One region of the Planomonospora antibiotica genome, then DNA from elsewhere that is predicted to be linked to it. Evidence: riboswitches for the same ligand, from Rfam matches in the RefSeq annotation. Region 1 holds a riboswitch; the other holds the start of a gene.
What was found. A riboswitch is a leader RNA that binds a small molecule or an ion and turns the genes downstream of it on or off. The one in region 1 is predicted to bind S-adenosylmethionine.
Positions count from the first base shown of each region.

Region 2: it holds a riboswitch for S-adenosylmethionine, as region 1 does, so the genes downstream of both, IEZ06_RS15950 (aminotransferase class V-fold PLP-dependent enzyme) here and thrC (threonine synthase) in region 1, are expected to answer to the same signal.

Region 1 covers NZ_BMQE01000037.1:47,542-54,732, forward strand. Annotated here, with positions in the region: gene groL (chaperonin GroEL) at 1-25, opposite strand, end outside; gene IEZ06_RS26665 (cold-shock protein) at 445-645, opposite strand; gene IEZ06_RS26670 (MoaD/ThiS family protein) at 993-1,268, opposite strand; gene thrC (threonine synthase) at 1,292-2,557, opposite strand; SAM riboswitch class I at 2,572-2,712, opposite strand; gene IEZ06_RS26680 (RNA polymerase sigma factor) at 2,848-3,405, opposite strand; gene IEZ06_RS26685 (alpha,alpha-trehalose-phosphate synthase (UDP-forming)) at 3,562-5,007, shown strand; gene IEZ06_RS26690 (MFS transporter) at 5,050-6,279, shown strand; gene IEZ06_RS26695 (hypothetical protein) at 6,340-6,969, opposite strand; gene otsB (trehalose-phosphatase) at 7,075-7,191, opposite strand, start outside.
Region 2 covers NZ_BMQE01000015.1:31,329-38,519, forward strand. Annotated here, with positions in the region: gene folK (2-amino-4-hydroxy-6-hydroxymethyldihydropteridine diphosphokinase) at 1-258, shown strand, start outside; gene IEZ06_RS15940 (DUF3180 domain-containing protein) at 255-716, shown strand; gene IEZ06_RS15945 (NADH-quinone oxidoreductase subunit D) at 742-1,911, opposite strand; gene IEZ06_RS15950 (aminotransferase class V-fold PLP-dependent enzyme) at 1,930-3,288, opposite strand; SAM riboswitch class IV at 3,531-3,646, opposite strand; gene IEZ06_RS15955 (TerC family protein) at 3,844-4,617, shown strand; gene IEZ06_RS15960 (cytochrome P450) at 4,637-5,836, shown strand; gene IEZ06_RS15965 (SAM-dependent methyltransferase) at 6,069-7,034, opposite strand.

The DNA.
Region 1 (7,191 bases):
CAAACGCGATCATCTTGGCTGCCATACGGCTAGACCTCCCAAACACAGGGTGGCGTGCACCGGATCGAGCCGACGCCCGCGACGGCATGTGGACCCGCGACTCCGTTCGGCGGGTCCCATCGTCTCGATCCAGGGTTGGCACTCTCGAACAGAGAGTGCCAACGAACTGTTTAGCACTCTACCCTGCCGAGTGCAAGCTACGCCCTCCTGAGCTGGGCTCCGCCCAGAGCGAAGGCGCCGGATCGGGGCGAAGCCGGGCGGACGACCCCCTCTCCGCCACGGGAACCTCCCGCCGCACGGCGCGCCGGCAGGCACCGGGTGCGGGAACGCGAAGGCCCGGCCCTCCGGGCGTCCGGTGGGCCGGGCCGACACGTGGGGGATCCGCGCGGACCGCACTGCCGCGGGGGTCCCGGCCGTCTCCGGCGCATCCGCCGGCCGACCGCCTCAGACGGTCCGGACGGCCTCCGCCTGCGGCCCCTTCTGCCCCTGGGTGATCTCGAACTCGACCCGCTGGCCTTGCTCGAGCGCACGATAGCCGTCCATCAGGATCGCGGAGTAATGGACGAAAACATCCTTACCACCGTCTACCGCGATGAAGCCGTAGCCCTTGTCCGCGTTGAACCATTTGACGGTGCCCTGCGCCACTTCCGACTCCTCTTACCGGCCCTGAAGACCACGCCCATTCCACTCGCGAAGCCTTCGATCTCCGCGGCGAAGACCTCGTCCGCATCGATCGTTCTCGACCATACCTGTGGGACACCGTAGGGCAACAGAGTCAATCCACTAATCATCCGTTTACCGGCGCCTTTGGCAGGAGAACAAGCTTTTGCCCTCGCGCCGTTTGGTTCAATATTGCATTATTTCCTCGCGTCCCGGTTATGAACGGACGCTACAAAGCACGACACCCGTACGCGGCCGGAGCGGCGTACGGGTGTCGCGGGGGTGGCGGAGGCCCCGGGAGCTCCCGGAGCGGCCTGGACGGCCCGAGGGGATCAGCCCCCGGCGACCGCCGGGATGATGGAGATCTGGACCCCGGACGGCGTGGCGGTCTCGAGGTTGTCCGCGAAACGGACGTCCTCTTCTCCCACGTAAACGTTGACAAAACGCCGGATCTTGCCCGTTTCATCGAGAATCCGGGCGCCGATGCCGGGGAAGTCCGCGTCGAGCTTCTCCAGAACCTCCCGCAGGGTCGCACCCTCTCCGCCCACCTCGGCGGCGCCATTGGTGTACGTGCGAAGAATCGTCGGAATCCGCACAGAAACGCTCATAGTCCAGTACCTTTCAGGAGTTCTCAGGCGAGGGCGGCACGGAATGCGTCAAGCGACGGCCGGATGACCGCGGTGGGCCGGGCGTGGTCGGCCACCGCGTCGAGGGTCTTGAGCCCCTCCCCGGTGTTGAGGACGACCGTCTCGGCGTCGGGGTCGAGCCTGCCCTCGGCGACCAGCTTGCGGAGCACGCCGACGGTGACGCCGCCCGCGGTCTCGGCGAAGATGCCCTCGGTCCGGGCCAGCAGCCTGATCGCGTCGACGATCTCGGCGTCCGTGACGTCCTCCACCGCGCCGCCGGTGCGCCGGGCGATGTCCAGGACGTACGGGCCGTCGGCCGGGTTGCCGATCGCCAGCGACTTGGCGATGGTGTCCGGCTTGACCGGGCGGATCACGTCGTGGCCGGCCTTGTAGGCCGCCGAGACGGGCGAGCACCCCTCGGCCTGCGCGGCGAAGATCTTGTACGGCCGGTCCTCGACGAGCCCGAGGGCGACCAGCTCCTTGAACCCCTTGTCGATCTTCGTCAGCTGGGAGCCGGAGGCCACCGGGACGACGATCTGGTCGGGGAGCCGCCAGCCGAGCTGCTCGGCGATCTCGTAGGCCAGCGTCTTGGAGCCCTCCGCGTAGTACGGGCGGAGGTTGACGTTGACGAAGCCCCACCGGTCGCCCAGCTCGTCGCCGATGAGCTCCGAGCAGAAGCGGTTCACGTCGTCGTAGCTGCCGTCGATGGCCACCAGGCGCCCGCCGTACACCGAGGCCATGACGATCTTGGCCTGCTCCAGGTCGGAGGGGATGAACACGCAGGCGTCCAGTCCGGCGCGCGCGGCGGCCGCGGTGACCGCGCCCGCGAGGTTGCCGGTGGAGGAGCAGGACAGGGTGTGGAAGCCGAAGTTGCGGGCCGCCTCGACCGCGATGGCCACCACGCGGTCCTTGAAGGAGTGCGTGGGGTTGCCCGAGTCGTCCTTCACGTGCAGGGAGCGCAGGCCCAGCTCGCGGGCGAGGTTGTCGGCCTTGACCAGCTTGGTCCAGCCGGGGGCCATGTTGCGCTTGGAGGCCACGTCCGCCGGGACGGGGAGCAGCGCGCGGTAGCGCCAGATGTTCGCCGGCCCCGCGGCGATCTGCTCGCGGGTGACCCGGGGGAACTCGTAGGCGATCTCGAGGGGGCCGAAACACTCGGTACAGGCGAAGTCCGGGCCGAGCGGGGAGCGCGCCCCGCATTCGCGGCAGGAGAGCGCGACGGCCGGACCGAAGTCAAGGGAGGTGGTGGTGGTTTCAGTGCTTGCGAGCGCCATGAAGCGAGGCCTTTCCCTCATCTTCGTCTGCGACCACCTTGGTCACAGACCGGAATTGGCACCTGTCCCGGCCGACCTCGTCAGATCACGAGTCTTGAACCGGGAGGGTTGCCGGGGCTTCGCAGGGCCGGTCCCTCCACCCCTCTGGATGAGCAATATTCAGTTGTCGAACCTGATGAGCAGGTTGCAAGCACTCTACCCCGGCCGCTCACCGCTTCGACCATCCATCTCACTTTCCGAGACGGGATGTGTCGACCGGCGGACACCCGGAGCGGGTGCACCGGGCCGGGTCAGAAGCCGTAGGCGTCGCCCAGCGCGTTCTGGACGTACTTGCGCGCCTGGTGGATGCGGGACTTGGCGGTGCCCAGCGGGATGCCGAGCTGCTCGGCCACCTCGTTGTAGTCGAGCTGGCAGATGTCGCGCAACACCAGCGCCTGGGCCAGATCGGGCTTCTCGGCCTCCAGTGACTCCATCACGTCGAGCAGGTCCAGCCGGGAGCCGGCGATCACGCTCACCCGGGCCACGTCGGGCTTCTGCAGCGGCAGCTCGTCGGAGCTCTGCTCGGCCGCCCGGCGCTTCAGCGAGCGGTAGGTCGTCCGGGCGCAGTTGGCCGTCACGATGTGCAGCCAGGTGGTGAACCGGGCCCGGCCCTCGAAGCGGCCGATGTTGCGGGCCACCGCCAGCAGGGTGTCCTGGCACGCCTCCTCGGCGTCCTGCCGGTAGGGCAGGATCCGCCCGCAGTGCCGCAGCACGTCGGGCTCGATCCGCTTGAGCAGCTCGCCCAGCGCGCGGTGGTCGCCCTGGGCGGCCGCGCGGGCCAGTGCCTCGGTCGTCTCGTCCAGCGCCATCCCGAGCCCCCATCAGCGATCACGGTCGCTGGACATCCTACGGGCGGGGGCAATGTTTGGTTAACCTCTGGGGCAAGCGTGCCCCGGGGCGGGGCGACAGGCCGCCGTCCGCAGTAGGCAGGAGACAAGGGGCATGTCCTAGACGAGGAAGAACAGATGAACACGATCCTGGTGGCGTCCAATCGTGGTCCCGTCTCGTTCACCGTTTCGGAGGACGGCTCCCTGTGCATGCGCAGGGGCGGCGGCGGGCTGGTGTCCGGCCTGTCCGAGGTGGCCAAGGAGCTGGACATGCTCTGGGTCTGCGCCGCGCTCTCCGACGGCGACCGCGGCGCCGTACGGCTGGCGCCCGGCGGCCGCATCGACCAGGCCGGCTACGACACCGGCGCGCTGCGCATGCTGGACATCCCGCCGGCGACGTTCCACCGGGCCTACAACGCGGTGGCCAACTCCACCCTCTGGTTCGTCCACCACCTGCTCTACGACACCGCCAACACCCCGCACTTCGACGCGCGCTTCCGCCGGGAATGGGAGTCCTACCAGTCCTACAACGCCGCGTTCGCCGTGGCGCTGGCCGAGGAGGCCGCGCACGGCGCGCAGGTGCTGGTCCAGGACTACCACCTCAGCCTGACCCCGGCGATGCTCCGGGTCGACCGGCCCGACCTGCGCATCGCGCACTTCTCGCACACCCCGTGGGCCCCTCCCGAGTACTTCGCCCTGCTCCCCGACGACGTCGCCGTCGAGCTGCTGGAGGGCGTCCTGGGCGCCGACCACGCCGGCTTCCTGACCACGCGCTGGGCGGGTGCGTTCATGGACTGCTGCGAGGCGGTCCTCGGCGCCGGGGTCGACCGCGCCGGTCACACCGTCTCCCACGCCGGCCGTACCACCCGGATCGGCGTGCACCCGCTGGGCGTGGACGGCGAGGCGCTGTGGGCCAGGGCGGGCGAGCCCGACGTCGAGTCGCACATGGCGGCCCTGCGCGACCAGGTCGGCGACCGGAAGCTGATCGTCAGGATCGACCGGACCGAGCTGTCCAAGAACATCGTCCGGGGGCTGGCCGCCTACCGCGAGTTCCTGGCCGCCCATCCGGAGTGGCACGGCCGCGTCGTGCACCTGGCCTTCGCCTACCCGTCCCGGCACGACCTGCCCGAGTACCGCGAGTACACCGCGGCGGTGCAGCGCTGCGCCAAGGAGATCGAGGACGAGTACGCCACCGAGGACTGGGACCCGCTCATCCTCAACGTGAACGACGACTACCCGCGCTCCCTGGCCGCCTACCGGCTGGCCGACGTGTTCCTGGTCAACCCCATCCGCGACGGCATGAACCTGGTGGCCAAGGAGGGCCCCATCCTCTCCCCCGCCGGTGCGCTGGTCCTGTCCCGGGAGGCGGGCGCGGCGGTCGAGCTGGGCCCGGACGCCCTGGTGATCAACCCCTACGACGTCTCTGCCACGGCCGAGGCCCTGCACCGGGGCCTGGTGATGCCCGAGGAGGAGCGCAGGCGGCGGGGCGCCCGGCTGGCCGCCGCGGCCGCCGCGCTCCCCCCGCACCTGTGGTTCGCCGAGCAGCTGGCGGCCCTCGGCTGGTCACCCGATCAGGTGAGGTAGTTTCGGTGGGCAAATCGCCTTCCGTCCACTGGGGGAACATCGGTGACCGCGATCACGTCCGTCCGATTGGTCCGTGACCGCGCCACCTGGCTCATCTACCTCCAGCTCGGCGTCTTCGCCACCTACCTGTACGGCCTCAGCGCGGTCCTGCCGCTGCTCCGCCTCGACCTGGAGATCACCCAGGCCGTCGCCGGGCTGCACGGCACCGCGATGGCGGCGGGCGCCGTCCTGACCGGGCTCGCGCTGCCCCGGCTGACCCGCGCGATCGGCCGCCCGGCCGTCGCCTGGACCGGCCTGGCCGGGATGAACGCCGGCGTGCTGCTGGTGCTGTTCGGCGGCGTCCTGCCGGTCACCCTCCTCGGGTACGCCGTCGCCGGCGGGATGGCCTCGATCATGCTCTACTCGGGCATGGCCGTGCTCAGCGACCACCACGGCCCGGCGGGTCCCGCGGCGATCAGCGAGGCCAACGCGGTGTGCGTGACCGTCGGCATCGCGGTGCCGTTCCTGGTCAGCCTCGCCGCGCAGAGCGCGCTCGGCTGGCGGGCCGCGCTGCTGGCCACCCCGGTCGCGAGCGCCCTGCTCGTCCTGGCCATGGGCCGCGTCCGGATCCCCGGGGCCGGACGCGCCGGGACCGCCGGAGCCGGTGCGGTCCCGGCGGGCGGAGAACGGTCCGGCGCGCGCGACCGCGCCGAGGCCGCCGGGGACGGTGCGGCCCCGGCGGCCGGGGAGCGGTTCGGCGCGCGGTTCTACCTGGCCGGCGCGGTGCTGTTCTGCTGCGTCGCGATGGAGTTCTGCTTCAACCTGTGGGCGGCGAAGCTGGTCTCCGACCAGACGGGGCTGTCGGCGGCGGTGGCGGCGACCGCGCTGACCGCGTTCACCGCCGGCATGGCCGCCGGTCGCTGGGGCGGCGCCTGGCTGGCCCTGCGGATCGCGCCGACCCCCCTGTTCGTCGGCGCGCTCGCGCTCACCGGCGCGGGCTGGGCGATCTTCTGGGTGAGCGGGGACCCCGTCGTGTCCTACCTGGGCCTGGTCCTGTCCGGGATCGGCGTCTCGCTGCACTTCCCACTGGCGCTCTCGCGCGTGCTCGCCGCCTCCGGCGGCCTCCTGGACCGGGCCTCGGCCGTGGCCTCGGTCTTCTCCGGCCTGGCCATCGGCGCGGGACCGTTCGTACTGGGCGCGCTGGCCGACGGGTTCGGCGCCCAGCGCGCCTTCCTCATGGTCCCCGTGCTGATCGGCCTGGCCGTCGGCGGGATCCTGGCCGGCGGGCGGTAGACGGCGCGGGGCCGGCAGGCGGCCGAGGGGCGGACAGGGCCGCGCCCCGGTCCCGGCCGGTCAGCTCCAGGTGGCGTTCTTCAGCACGTTCGACAGGCCGGGGGTGTTCCACACGTCCACCACCAGGATCTTCGAGGTGGGCAGGAACCACTCCCGCTGGGCGAAGGTCGCCGTCTGCCGCCCGCCCTGGTGCGTCACGCACCGGCCGAACCAGGAGACGTACTTCGCCTTGTGCCCGCGCCCGACCCGGCGCAGGCCGGCCGCGGTGGGCTTGCCGATCACCTGGCCGGTCTTGGCGCTGAAGGGACAGGACTGCACGTCGCTCGCCGGGTAGAAGGGCTGCTCGCCGGTGTAGGCGCCGAAGCCCTCGCGACCGTACTTGATCGCCTCCGGGCCGAGCACCCAGAAGCCCTTGCAGCCGGGGGCGAAGTAGGCGGGCCGGTCGCACCGGCCCGTCTGCACCAGCATCCAGTCGCCCTGGCGGTGCACCTGCCAGCCGGAGGGGACCCGCAGCCTCATCCCCCGGAAGGAGACGGTCCGGGTGCCCGCCGCCCCCGACGTCTCCGCGGCGGTCGCCGTACCCGAGGCCCCCGCGGCCCCCGAGGTCTCCGCGGCGGCCGAGGCGGTGACCGGGGCGGCGAGCACGGTGACGCCGGCCAGCGCGGCGAGGACGAAAGATCGCTTTCTCATGCCGGCAAGCTATCGGCCGCCACTTGCCGCCGACTTGACGGCCGGTTGTACCCGCCCCGGGCCGCGGCTCGTCGTGCCCCGGATCACCGCCGGTCGTGCCCCGGGTCACCGCCGGCGCGCGGCGATCGCGTCGCTGATCGAGCCGAGCAGCTCGACGACCCCGGCGGGCCCGTCCACCACGATGTCGGCCTCCACGCTGAGTTCGGCCGACCCGCTGAACAC
Region 2 (7,191 bases), on a different contig from region 1:
GGCCGGGTGCGGACCGAGCGGTGGGGCGCACGCACCCTGGACGTCGACCTGATCAGCGTGGGCGAGGTCGTCTCCGGCGACCCCGAGCTCACCCTCCCCCACCCCCGCGCGCACGAGCGCGCGTTCGTGCTGGTCCCGTGGCTGCAGGCCGACCCCGACGCGACGCTCGGCGGCACGCCGGTCGCCGAGCTGCTGGCCGGTCTCGACAAGACCGGGGTACGGCTCCGCGCCGACCTGACCCTGCGGGGGCCCGCATGACGCCGAGCCGTCCCGGCGTGCTCGCCGGGCTGACCGTCGTCTTCGCGATCCTCACCTGGGCGGTGCTCCAGCGGGTCTACCAGTTCATCCCGGCCGTGCCCTGGACGGCGATCCCGACGGTCCTGCTGCTCGCGCTCGGCGAGGCCCACACCGGCTGGATGACCAGGGCCAGGATCCGCCGCAAGCCGGGCACCAAGCCGGTCGAGCCGCTGGCCGTGGCCCGCCTCGTCGCCCTCGCCAAGGCCTCGGCGTACGGCGGCGCCGTCTTCGCGGGCGTCTTCGCCGGGTTCGCGTTCTACGCGGCCGGCCTGCTCGACCAGGACACGCCGCGCCGCGACTTCTTCATCGCGGGCGGCTCGTTCCTCGGCTGCGTGGCGCTGGTCTGCGCCGCGCTCTACCTGGAGCACTGCTGCCGGGTGCCGGAGGACCCCGACGCCGCCCCCGACCGCCGGGGATGAGCGGGGTGCGCCGGATGCCCGGCGGCTACTTGTCGACGTCTCCGACCACGAAGAACATCGAGCCGAGGATCGCCACCATGTCGGCCACCAGGTGACCGGGGAGCATCTCGCGCAGCACCTGGACGTTGTTGAAGGAGGCCGAGCGGAGCTTCAGCCGCCACGGGGTCTTCTCACCGCGTGAGACCAGGTAGTAGCCGTTGATGCCGAGCGGGTTCTCCGTCCAGGCGTAGGTGTGGCCCTCGGGCACCTTGAGCACCTTGGGCAGGCGCTGGTTGACCGGACCGGGGGGCAGCTCGCGGAGCCGCTCCAGGCAGGCGTCGGCCAGGTCCAGGGAGACCTTCACCTGCTCCAGCAGCACCTCGAACCGGGCGTGGCAGTCGCCGGCCGAGCGGGTGACGACCTTCACCGGCAGCTCGCCGTAGGCCAGGTAGGGGTCGTCGCGCCGCAGGTCGACGTCCACCCCGGAGGCGCGGGCGATCGGGCCGCTCACGCCGTACTGCATGATCTGCTCCCGGGTGAGCACGCCGACGCCGCGCGTGCGGGCGGTGAAGATCTCGTTCCCCACGACCAGGTCCTCGATGTCGGGCAGCCGCCGCCGCACGTCCTCGACCGCCCCGGAGGCGCGGCCGAGCCAGCCCTCCGGGATCTCCTCCTTCAGCCCGCCCACCCGGTTGAACATGTAGTGCATGCGCCCGCCGGAGATCTCCTCCATCACGGCCTGGAGCGTCTCGCGCTCGCGGAACGCGTAGAAGACCGGGGTGATCGCGCCGAGCTCCAGCGGGTAGGAGCCGAGGAACATCAGGTGGCTGAGGACCCGGTTGAGCTCGGCCATCAGGGTCCTGGCCCAGACGGCCCTGACCGGGACCTCCATGCCCAGCATGCGCTCCACGGCCAGGACCACGCCCAGCTCGTTGGCGAAGGCGGAGAGCCAGTCGTGCCGGTTGGCCAGCATGATGATCTGCCGGTAGTCCCTGACCTCGAAGAGCTTCTCCGCACCGCGGTGCATGTAGCCCACGATCGGCTCGGCCGCGCTGATCCGCTCGCCGTCCAGCGTGAGCCGCAGGCGCAGCACCCCGTGCGTGGACGGGTGCTGCGGGCCGATGTTGAGGACCATGTCCTCGGTCGCGAGCTCCTTGCCGCCGGAGCCGCCGACTCCGGCGGCTCCGGCCCCGATTCCCACGACCCGTTCCGTCATAGGGGCCATGCTGCCACGTCAGCCGCGGGAGACAAGCTCCCGGAGGGCTCCGACGAGGCGGTCGACGTGCTCGGCGGTGGTGCCGATGCCGATCGAGGCGCGCACCGCCGAGGCCGTGGTGTCCTCGCAGCCGCCGTCCTTGACGCCGCCCAGCAGGTGCCGGACGAACGGGTGGGCGCAGAACTTCCCGTCCCGCACGCCGATGCCGTACTCGTTGGAGAGGGCCTCGGCGACCTCGCGGGCGGTGCGGCCGTCCACCACGAAGGAGACGATGCCGACCCGGGGGTGGTCCGGGCCCCACAGGGAGAGTTCGTGCACACCCTCGATCCCGGCGAGCCCCGCGCGCAGGCGGGCGAGCAGCCGCTCCTCCTCGCGCACCAGCGCGGTCCAGCCGGTCGCGGTGAGGGCGTCGCAGGCGGCGGCCAGGGCGACGGCGCCCAGCACGTTCGGGGTGCCCGCCTCGTGCCGGGCCTCGGGGTCGTCGTGCCACTCGATCTCCGCCGTGCCCGCACCCGTCCCCGCCGTGCCCGTCTCCGCCTTACCCGTGGCCGTGCCCGCCGTGCCCGCACCCGTCCCCGCCGTGTTCGCGGTCGCCGTGCCCGTGGTCGCTGCACCCGCCGTGCCCGTGGTGCCCGCGCCGCCGTGCACGGCCCGCACCGCCCCGCCGCCCCGCAGGTACGGCGGGGCCGCCGCGAGCCAGTCGGGGCGGCCGACGAGCACGCCCGTGCCGAAGGGCGCGTAGAGCTTGTGGCCGGAGAAGACCACGTAGTCCAGGTCGAGCGCGGTCAGGTTGAGCGGGCGGTGCGGGACGAGCTGGGCGGCGTCGACGAGGATGCGGGCGCCGTGACGGTGGGCGATGTGCGCCAGGGCGGCGATCGGCCAGAGCTCACCGGTGACGTTGGAGGCGGCGGTAACCACGAGCAGCTTCGGGCCGTCGATCCCGGCCAGGGCGTCGTCGGCCGCGCGGACGGCCTCGCCGGGGAAGGCGGGGGGCGCGAGCCGTACGGCGTCGGCCCAGGGCAGCAGCGAGGCGTGGTGCTCGGTGTCGAAGACCACGACGGTGGTCCCCTCGGGCAGGGCGCGGGCCAGCAGGTTGGTGGCGTCCGTGGTGTTGCGGGTGAAGACCACCGCGTCGCCGGGGCGGGCACCGGCGAAGGCGCGGACCGTGTGCCGGGCCTGCTCGTAGCGGGCCGTGGTGAGCTGGGAGGCGTAGCCGGCGCCCCGGTGGACGCTGGAGTAGGCCGGGAGCGCGGCGGCGACCGCGGCGCTCACCGGCTCCAGACACGGCGCGCTGGCGGCGTAGTCGAGGTTGGCGTAGGGGACCAGCCTGCCGCCCCGGACGGGGACCTCCAGGTCGGCGCCGAGCACCGCGGGGATCGGCCGTCCTCCCGGAGCGGCCGGGGCGGCCTGCCCGGGGAGCGGGTCCGCCGAGGCCGCGGCCGGGGCGGCGGCGGCCCGGGCGGCGGGCACGGGACCGGCTCCGGCGGGGGCTCCGGTGCCGGCGGGGGCGTGGGCTCCGGTGCTGCCGGGGGCGGGGGTGAAGATTCCGAGGACGGACACGCCAGGACTCCTTCGAGGTCATCGGACCCCAAGCCCCTTCGGGTGGCGTTGGTGCGTGGAGCCCGCGCTTGCCCGGCACACCTCGCGCCGGACCAGGTCCTCACCCGGGGCACCCCGCCGCGGACGCGAGGGTTGCCGGCCAGCGAGCCGGGGCTTGTCACTGGCACTCATGACCTACAGGCGAACTATAACCATCACCGGGCGCGGTTCCGCAAGTCGGCCGTTCCACCGGCCGTTCCACCGGCCGGTCGCTCCGCGACCCGCCGGGCGGTGGGATCGTCCCGGCGATCGTGGGCAGGAACTACCGGCGTCCGCCGATCGTCTACGCGGCGTGACCCCACGGAACGGCACGACCCCACGAAGGAGACGGCGATGGACTGGGTGACCGACCCGCAGATCTGGATAGGGTTCCTCACCCTCGTCGGCCTGGAGATCGTCCTGGGCATCGACAACATCATCTTCATCTCGATCCTGGCGGGCAAGCTCCCGCCCGAGCAGCGGGACCGGGCCCGCAAGCTGGGCCTGCTCGCCGCGCTGCTCAGCCGCCTGGCGCTGCTGCTGGCGCTGTCGTGGGTCATCCGGCTCACCGAGCCGCTCTTCGAGGTCCTCGGACAGGAGATCTCGGGCCGCGACCTGATCCTGATCCTGGGCGGCCTGTTCCTGATCGGCAAGAGCGTCTTCGAGGTCCACGACAACCTGGAGGGCAAGTCCGGCCACGCCGGAGGCAGGGTGGCCGCCTCCTTCGGCGCGGTGATCTTCCAGATCATGATCCTGGACATCGTCTTCTCGCTCGACTCGGTGATCACCGCGGTCGGCATGGTGGACGAGATCGGCGTGATGGTCGCGGCCGTCGTCGTCTCGGTCCTGGTGATGCTGTTCGCCTCCGGGCCGATCAGCCGCTTCGTGGACAAGCACCCGAGCATCAAGATGCTCGCCCTGTCGTTCCTGATACTGATCGGCGTCGTGCTCCTGGCCGAGGGCTTCGAGCAGCACATCCCCAAGGGCTACGTCTACTTCGCGATGGCCTTCTCGCTGCTGGTGGAACTGCTCAACATCCGCGTGCGGAGCAAGGCGGGGGCCGAGGAGCCGGTCGAGCTGCACCACCGCTACGAAGAGGGCGAGACGGACCGGCCCACCGGGGCCTGACCGGGATTACGATGCCCATGTGAAGTTTGATCCCTGGAGTCCGGAATTCGTCGCCCACCCGTACGACGTCTACGCCGAGCTGCGGCGGGAGCGGCCGGTCGGTTTCTTCGAACCGACCGGCCAGTGGCTGGTCGCCCGGCACGCCGACGTCAACGCGCTGCTCCGCGACCGCAGGCTCGGCAGGTCCTACCTGCACGTGGCCGCCCACGCGGAGTTCGGCAGGCCCGACGACCCCGGTTTCCAGGACCCGTTCTGGCGGGTGATCCGGGCCGGGATGCTCGACGTCGAGCCGCCGGTGCACACGCGGCTGCGGCGGCTGGTGTCCAAGGCGTTCACCCCGCGCATGGTCGAGGCCCTGCGCCCCAAGGTCGCCGAGCTCGCCACCGGGCTCGTCGACCGGTTCGCCGAGAGCGGCGGGGGCGACCTCATCGCCGAGGTGGCCGAGCCGCTCCCGGTGACCGTGATCGCCGAGATGCTCGGCGTGCCCGAGGCCGACCGGCACCTGCTCCGGCCCTGGTCCGCCGACATCTGCGGCATGTACGAGCTCAACCCCTCGGTCGAGGCCCAGCACACCGCCGTGCGCGCCGCCTCGGAGTTCTCCGACTACCTCGTGGGGCTGGCCCGCCACCGGCGGGAGCACCCCGGCGACGACCTGATCAGCGCGCTGGCGCAGGTCGCCGACGAGGGCGACGCGCTCACCGAGGAGGAACTGGTCGGCACCTGCGTCCTGCTGCTCAACGCCGGACACGAGGCGACGGTCAACGTCACCGGCAACGGCTGGTGGTCCCTCTTCCGCAACCCCTCCGAGCTGGAGCGCCTCCGCGCCGACCACGGCCTGCTGCCGACCGCGATCGAGGAGCTGATGCGGTGGGACACCCCGCTGCAGATGTTCGAGCGCTGGGTGCTGGAGGACGTCACGGTCGGCGGGGTGGACATCCCGCGCGGCAGCGAGGTGGCCCTGCTGTTCGGCTCGGCCAACCGCGACCCCGAGGTGTTCGACGACCCCGACCGCCTGGACGTGGGCCGGGCGGACAACCCGCACATCTCCTTCGGTGCCGGCATCCACTTCTGCCTGGGCGCGCCGCTGGCCCGGATCGAGCTCGCCGAGTCGTTCGGCGCCCTGCTGCGCAGGGCCCCGGCGATGGAGCTCGCCGCCGAGCCCGCCTGGGGTCCCGGCTACGTCATCCGCGGCCTGGAGTCCCTCCAGGTCCGCATCTGAACTCGGGCCGCGGCTGAACGGCGTCCGCATCCGGGACGCATCCGAAGCCGGGTCCCGGCTGAACGGCGTCCGCATCCGGGACGCGTCCGAAGCCGGGTCCCGGCTGAACGGCGTCCGCATCCGGGACGCGTCCGAAGCCGTGTCCGGGGCGCGCACGGCCGCGGACCCCGGTTCCGCGGGTCCGGTCCGGCCGTGAGGCGGCGGCCGGACGGGTCGGACGGCGGCCGGGCGCTCAGCGGCGCTCCTGGACGAGCCAGCCGAAGCCGCCCAGCCCGCCAGGGTCGAGCAGCTCCGCCTCCTCCGAGGCCCGCACCAGGGCGCGGAGATAGCCGTGCGGATCGGTGCGGGCGCGGTCGGCCGGGGGCCGGGTCCCGGTGAGTCCGAGGGCGCGCAGGGCCTCGCGCTGCGTGGTCAGCGCCGCGGTGGTGGCCCCGGCCCGCTCCCCGGCGGCCGCGCAGGCGTCCAGGGCGACGTGCGCGGTGATGTCGCAGGATCCGTCGGGCACGGGCGGGACGGCCGCTCCGTCGCGGTAACCCGCCAGCGTGCCGTACGGCGGGCGGCCGCCCGAGGCGTGCGCGTAGTCGACGGCGATCGCACGTCCCTGCGCCAGCCGTGCGACGACCCGCGCCCAGGCGTCGTCGCGGGGCGCGCCGATCTCCGCCCGCTCGCCCGCCGCCCGCATCGGCCACCAGCGGTCCAGCCAGGCCAGGTCGGCCGCCGCGGGCCGGTCGCCGAGCCGCTCCTCGCCGGTCGCGGGATCGACCAGCACCAGCCGCGGCCCGTCCGGGGTCTGCTCGGCGACGTCCACCGGCACGTTGTCCAGCCACTCGTTGGCGATCGCCAGCCCGCGGATCCGGTCCGGCGGGACGGGCGACCAGACGATCTCCCCGGGCAGGCCGGGCGGCCGGGGGGCCAGGTCCACCGCGGTCGGCCGGAGCCTGGCCCGCAGGTCCGCCGGGGCCAGCGCCGCGACCCGCGCGGCCAGGGTGCCCTCGCCGGCGCCGAGGTCCACCAGATCGACCTCGGGCGGGCGCCCGAGCGCGTCGTCCACCGCCAGGAGCTCGCGCAGCACGGCCTCGGCGAACACGGCGGAGGCCCCGACCGAGGTCCGGAAATGCCGGGAGGGGCTCTCGCGCAGGTAGAAGCCGTTCTCGCCGTAGAGCGCCCGCTCGGTCGCGACACGCCAGCTGAGCCACATGATCGGAGACGTTACCCGGCTCCCCGGGGGATTCGCATGGGACGGAGATGACACGCCGGGTGAACGGGTTACCGCTCCCTGTAATCACTTTGCGTTAACGTTGCTCAAGTCGGTGGCAGTCGGTGCCCGGCCCGCTCCCCCAGCGGGCGCGGTCCCG